Linked DNA regions of Stieleria varia. The protein of the gene in region 1 interacts with the protein of each later gene in a pairwise test. Links are inferred from orthologs where the notes say so. Each region holds a gene or a part of one and is shown on either strand. Other genes may lie near its edges.

The links.
Region 2: the proteins of ribD (region 1) and accC interact in binary tests that used the Escherichia coli proteins (3 or more experiments, as listed by UniProt). The link is inferred for Stieleria varia from one-to-one orthologs.

Annotation. Positions count from the first base shown.
Region 1 is NZ_CP151726.1:957,706-960,841, reverse strand. What follows is about bases 48-2,855. They hold ribD (bifunctional diaminohydroxyphosphoribosylaminopyrimidine deaminase/5-amino-6-(5-phosphoribosylamino)uracil reductase RibD), read left to right. Parts: upstream 48-752; coding sequence 753-1,958; downstream 1,959-2,855. Other genes in these bases: Pla52nx_RS03330 (hypothetical protein), read left to right, coding at 2,283-2,618; Pla52nx_RS03340 (tetratricopeptide repeat protein), read left to right, coding at 48-348. Outside these bases: more of Pla52nx_RS03340, read left to right, coding at 1-47; Pla52nx_RS32860 (DUF2442 domain-containing protein), read right to left, coding at 2,996-3,136. UniProt on the Escherichia coli protein: Converts 2,5-diamino-6-(ribosylamino)-4(3h)-pyrimidinone 5'-phosphate into 5-amino-6-(ribosylamino)-2,4(1h,3h)-pyrimidinedione 5'-phosphate.
Region 2 is NZ_CP151726.1:6,233,119-6,236,312, forward strand. What follows is about bases 44-2,909. They hold accC (acetyl-CoA carboxylase biotin carboxylase subunit), read left to right. Parts: upstream 44-737; coding sequence 738-2,081; downstream 2,082-2,909. Other genes in these bases: accB (acetyl-CoA carboxylase biotin carboxyl carrier protein), read left to right, coding at 230-706; Pla52nx_RS21150 (MraY family glycosyltransferase), read left to right, coding at 2,197-2,909. Also shown: Pla52nx_RS21135 (M24 family metallopeptidase), read left to right, coding at 1-10; more of Pla52nx_RS21150, read left to right, coding at 2,910-3,194. UniProt on the Escherichia coli protein: This protein is a component of the acetyl coenzyme A carboxylase complex; first, biotin carboxylase catalyzes the carboxylation of the carrier protein and then the transcarboxylase transfers the carboxyl group to form malonyl-CoA.

The DNA.
Region 1 (3,136 bases):
AAAGAAAAGAAACTGCCCTTCGCCTCGCTGTTGATGATGAAGCTCGAGCTGCACTTGAGCACGGGCGACGAAGCAGGATTCAAATCCACCATCGGTGAGATCGATGCCAACTACCGAAATAATCCGGAAGTCATGGCTCAACTGCAACAATTGCTGATGCGGGCAGGACTGATTCGCCCCGACGGTTCGCTCCGCCAAGGATCCCCAGCGGGGCCCGCGCCGGGAGCCTCGCCCGCGGCGTCCAGCTCATCAGGGCTGTGGACTCCCGACTCGCCAAACCCACCCGCCGCAGGTTCTCCTGCTAGCGGTGACGGTGGCAGCAAACTGTGGGTTCCAGGAATGGACTGATGCCCATGGCTGGATGTGATCATAGCGCTAGGCTGGAATGCTCAAAGTTTAGGCTTGACATTGTTTTTTCAGTCCATGTTTTCGTTCCATGCATCGCAATCAAAGTGAGCCTCAGGCGCTAGCCGTGGGCCGGCACCACAATCCGCCTCAGGCCCACGGCTAGCGCCTGAGGCTCACCGGGGCTACCAGCTGCGCCGGCAGTAGGGACATAGACTTGCGCAAACCCAAAAAGACACGACACCATACTTTGAGCAGTCCAGCGCTAGACGCGGTGATAGACGCAGCCTGTTTTCGTGCCAATCCGCGTAAAACGTTTCATGCAACCGTATTGCGTAGACTGTATGGAGTCGCGTGAATCATCCGCGTCTAGGTGTGCCCACAACAACGTAGCAGCGGCCCAATGAATGAGTGACACGCCCCCCAACCCAGATCAACCCGAACCCGATCAGCCCAACCTTGACCAGCGGGTCTTTGACGAGTACTGCATGCGGCTGGCTCTGCAACTTGCCCAACAAGGACAAGGACACGTCGAGCCAAACCCGATGGTCGGATGCGTCTTGGCTCGGGACGGTCAAATCATCGGTCAAGGCTACCACGAATCGTTCGGCGGACCTCATGCCGAAGTCCAGGCACTGCGGTCTCTAACCGATTCAGCGACAGCCAACAGCTGCACAGCGTATGTCACCTTGGAACCCTGTTGCCACCACGGCAAAACCCCGCCCTGCGTCGATGCCCTGATCAATGCCGGTGTCCGTCGTGTCGTCGTCGCAATGGACGACCCCTTTCCCAAAGTCAGCGGCGGCGGATTGGAACGACTGCGTCAAGCCGGAGTGGAGGTGCATCTCGGATTGCTGCGTGCTGATGCTGCGGAATTGAACGCGCCCTATCTGAAAAGGATCCGATCCGGCATTCCCTGGGTCATCGCCAAATGGGCGATGACCATGGACGGACGAATCGCCACCGTCTCCGGCCAGAGCCAGTGGATCACCGGTGAAACCGCCCGTCGATCCGTTCACCAATTACGCGCCCGCGTCGATGCCATCCTGACCGGCATGGGGACCGTCGAGTCCGATGACCCGACACTCACCGCCAGACTCTCAAATACAGACAACGACGGCACATCCATCGAGCCATCGAGGGTCGCGACACGTGTCGTGTTCTGCCGACATCGCTTGCCGGACTTGAAAAGCAAGTTGATGTCAACGATCGATCAAGCGCCCGTGCTGCTGATCGTTTCGGACACGATCGATGAGTCCCATTTGGCGAGCTTGACCCATGCGGGCGCAGCGGTCTTTCGTTGCCAAAATTCGGATCCCTCGCAAATGATCCATGCCGGCCTGACGCATCTGGGTAAGCAATCGATGACCAACGTGATGCTGGAATGTGGCAGCACAATGATGGGCAGCTTCCTGTGCCCCGAAAACTTGGTCGATGAATGTCACATCTACCTCGGCAATACGCTTTTCGGAGGAGCCACCGCCCTGGGCCCGATCGGCGGAAACGGATTCAAGATGCTCGCCCAGGCACCGCGCTTTCGCTTGGTCGAGACCACGCAGATGGATAATGATCTACGGATCATCTATCGATCGAGTACTCCACCGACCGGGTGATCCGGCGCATAAAACCGCGGGCATGACACAATCTCAATCTGAAGCCACCCGGCACAGGAGCGCCATCATTTTGACCACACTCCTGAGGCTCTGTAGTCATTTCGACTCTGCCTTGCTTTGGCTTTTTGATCGATCTCGTGCCGGAAAAAGGCTTATTTACGGCACTGGACGTGATTTCGGCCGTGCCGGCTTGGTTTGGTCCAGCGAATGCAGAGTATCTGGAGTCACTCAGCGCGCAAAGTCGATCGGCAAGCAGTTTGACGCTCGAATCTGCCGGGCTGAGACCCTCCCACACAGAGACCTCCCACACAAGGACAGAAACAGATGTTCAAGAAGGCATTGATTGTCGGCGCGATTGCCGTCGCAGCGGTCGTGTACACCGGCTCCGAAGCGAAAGCCGACCACTGTCACTCACGCGGATACTACGGCGGCCACACAAGCGCCTACTATCCATCGTACGGTGTGACTCGCAGTCGCAGCGCGTACTACCCCTCGTATTCTTATCGGGCACCGATCAGCAGCTATCGCAGCTACTATCCGTCGTATGGAATCGGTGTACCGTACCGTAGCAATCGAGGTTACGGCGTCGGTTATCCAGGGTTCGGCTACTCGGGCTACGGATACGGACGAAGCGGAATTTCGATCGGCATCGGATTCTGACCAGCACGCTTGGCGAATTCGTTCTCCCTGACGAAGTCACCGGCATCACGATGCAAACAGCAACCGCAAGCCAACAAGCTTGCGGTTTTTTTGTTGACCGCGAAGTCGGTCACAGAAGGTAGCCGTCGGTCGCGACAGCGCACCGACGGTGCGTAGAACCTCGCCGCAATCGACCCCGAAGGCGGTCGCAGAAATACCTTGCAACATACCGTCTTCGGACCATCCCACGGTTCATCCCACTGATAAAGCTGATCGACAGCGGCAAGGTATGGCGTGATAAGCGTTCGCCAACTGTGTAGCGGTTGACCGTACTTGGCGAAGGTTGTTGCGGCTAAACATGGTGCGAGCGGCACGCGACGCATGTCCAACTCGGATGGTTACGACTTTACACCCGCTGGAGCAAGCGATCGAAGGTATTCCGGCGCGAAATCCGCTCCGTTAGGCCATGCGATTGTATGGCCCTCGATCGAAAACGACTGGAAGTACTCAACGTCCTTCAATGGCTCGAAGATTGGCCC
Region 2 (3,194 bases), 5.3 Mb from region 1 along the record:
AATTCTGTAAAACCTCCACATTCTGAATCCGCACCGTAGGCTTGCAGCAGAACAAACCGCCCATCCGGGTGGCGTCTCGGCAAGGGTCACGATTCCGAATAACCTGAGACATTCACCACCAATTTGCGTCAACACGGACGCGACGGCGGTTTGGGCGACCATTGCTGGATGATCGCGGTGGCCAACGCACGACCGTCAGACACAAAATATTTTCGATGAGCAGTCAAGCATGAGCAAAGGCAAGCACGCGGGCGAAAGCGTATTCGACATTGAACGCATTCGTGAAATCGTACGGCTGATGGAACAGCACGAGTTGGTGGAAGTCGACCTGCAGCAGGGTGACGATCGAATCAAGCTCAATCGCGGCGGCGTGGCCCCGGTCTATGCCGCAGCACCGGCCGCGGCGCAACCAGCCTTCGCCCCCGCAGCGGCACCCGCGGCCGCGCCGGCTGTTCCCGACAACACGATCACGATCAACGCGCCGATGATCGGAACGTTTTATTCTCGAGCCAATCCCGATGCCGAGCCGTTCGTGCAAGTCGGCCAGACGGTGACGCCGGACACGATCGTCTGCATCGTCGAGGCGATGAAGGTGTTCAATGAGATTCCCGCCGAGTGCAGCGGCAAAGTCGTCGAAGTCTTGATCCAGGACCAGCAGGCCGTTGACTTTGGCAAGCCCATGTTCCGCATTGCACCCAACGCGTGAACCCACTCGACCCGATTGACGAAGCGAATCTGTGTTCCAAAAAATCTTGATCGCCAATCGTGGCGAAATCGCACTGCGGATCATCCGCGCCGCCCGAGAGATGGGCATCGGCACCGTCGCGGTGTACAGCACCGCCGACGCGGGCTCGATGCACGTCCAATTGGCCGACGAAGCCTACTGTGTGGGCGGCCCCAAGAGTTCGGAGAGTTACCTGAAGATCGATCAGATCATCGCGGCTGCGGAAGTCGGCGATGTCGACGCGATCCACCCCGGCTACGGCTTCTTGGCCGAGAACGCTCATTTCAACGAAGTCTGTCGGTCCAGTGGCTTTGAGTTCATCGGTCCCAGCCCCACGGCGATGGAACAGTTGGGCGACAAGAATACGGCCCGATCGATGGCGATCGCCAACAACGTTCCAGTCGTGCCCGGCAGCGATGGCTTGATCGAAGACGACGCGACGGCGTTGGCAACGGCTCGTCAGATCGGTTATCCGGTTTTGATCAAAGCGACCGCGGGTGGCGGTGGCAAAGGCATGCGGGTGGCTGAAGACGAGGAGTCGCTGCTTACTTCGGTGCAGCAAGCACGCACGGAGGCCGAAGCCGCATTTGGCAATGGCGGGGTGTACTTGGAACGTTACGTCACCTCACCGCGGCATATCGAAGTCCAAGTGATCGCGGACACACACGGCAATGTTTGCCATTTGTTCGAACGCGATTGCAGCGTTCAACGTCGGCATCAGAAACTGATCGAAGAAGCCCCCAGTCCGAACTTGCCCGAAGAACGTCGGCAGGCGATCTGCGATGCGGCGGTCAGGATGATCCGCGGCGCGAATTACTCCAACGCCGGTACGGTCGAGTTCATCGTTGATGCAAACAATGATTTCTTTTTCATCGAAGTCAACGCGCGGATTCAGGTGGAACACCCGGTCACCGAAATGATCACCGGTGTGGACTTGATCAAAGAACAGATTCGGGTCGCCTCGGGGCTGCCCTTGTCGTTCAGCCAGTCGGACTTGCAATGCACCGGCCACGCGATTGAGTGCCGGATCAACGCCGAGAACCCGGATCGAAATTTCATGCCGTGCCCGGGCAAGATCCAAGAGTTCTACGCTCCAGGCGGATTCGGCGTCCGGTTCGATTCGCACGTTTATGGCGGCTACACGGTGCCACCGTACTACGACTCGATGATCGGCAAGCTAATCGTTCACTGCAAAACGCGGGACGAGGCGATCGCGACGATGCGACGGGCGTTGAAAGAGATCCGCAGCACCGGCGTCACCACCACGGCGTCGTTTCATGACCAAGTCCTGCAGCATCCGGAGTTTGTCGCCGGCACGCACGACACCAAATTCGTCGAACGCGAATTCACTCGTTGAACCAATTTGACGCTCGTGGCGTAATCGGACTGGCTTTTCTACGCTCTACGAGGAATGGGATCTTTTGAATCCGTCGTTTATCGGATGGTTGATTGCGGTGACCGTGTTGCCGCCGATGCTGATCAGTTGGATCAGCCTGTATCCGGTACGACGGTTCGCGTTTCGGCTGGGACTGGTGGCCAACGAAGGCGGCCATAGCACACACTCCGGCAGCACTCCCGTCGGCGGAGGCATCGGAATTTGGCTGGGGATCATCGGGACCTTCGCCGCTGGAACCATCGCATTGATGGTGGTCAGGCAGTCGCCAGACCTGCAGTCTCATATGCCGGAAACGATCACGCCTTATCTGGATGGCATTTGGCAGCGATGTGGCACGCTGTGGGGGCTGATGGGCGCGGCCACTGTGTTGTTCGCGTTGGGGATTTGGGACGACAGACGCGGCGCCCCCGTGATGATTCGCTTGGTGGTCGAGTTTGCGGTGGCAGCGTTCGTGGTCTTGGTCCTCGGTTTTAGCCTGACCGCATACATCGGGTTGCCGTGGTTGACACACGTGATGTCCGTGTTGTGGATCGTTGCGGTGATCAATTCGTTCAACATGCTGGATAACATGGACGGGCTGAGCGGCGGTGTGGCCGCAATCATCGCCACATCGATGGCGGCCGTGATGTTGACGACACCGAGTCCGGGCACCGCGCAGCCACAGTTCTTGGTCGCGTCACTGTTGTTGGTGGTGTGTGGCGCGTTGCTGGGATTTCTTTGGCACAATCGACCACCGGCCAAGATCTTCATGGGGGATGGTGGCAGCTATCTGGTTGGCTTTTTGATCGCCGTTGCGATGTTGATGGCAACCTTTGCCAGTACACCCAGGCCGCATGCTGTTCTGGCACCGGTCTGTGCGATGGCCATTCCGCTGTACGATATGACCACCGTGTTGTGGATCCGGATCCGCGAAGGACGCAGTATCTTTGTGGGTGACCGCAGCCACTTTTCGCATCGCTTGGTCGACCTGGGGCTCAGTCGCGCCCAAGCCGTGATGACGATCCATCTGGTGACCGGCACGTGTGGTTTGGCAGCCGTCTTGCTCGCGCATGTGTCGGTGTTGCAAGCGGTCGC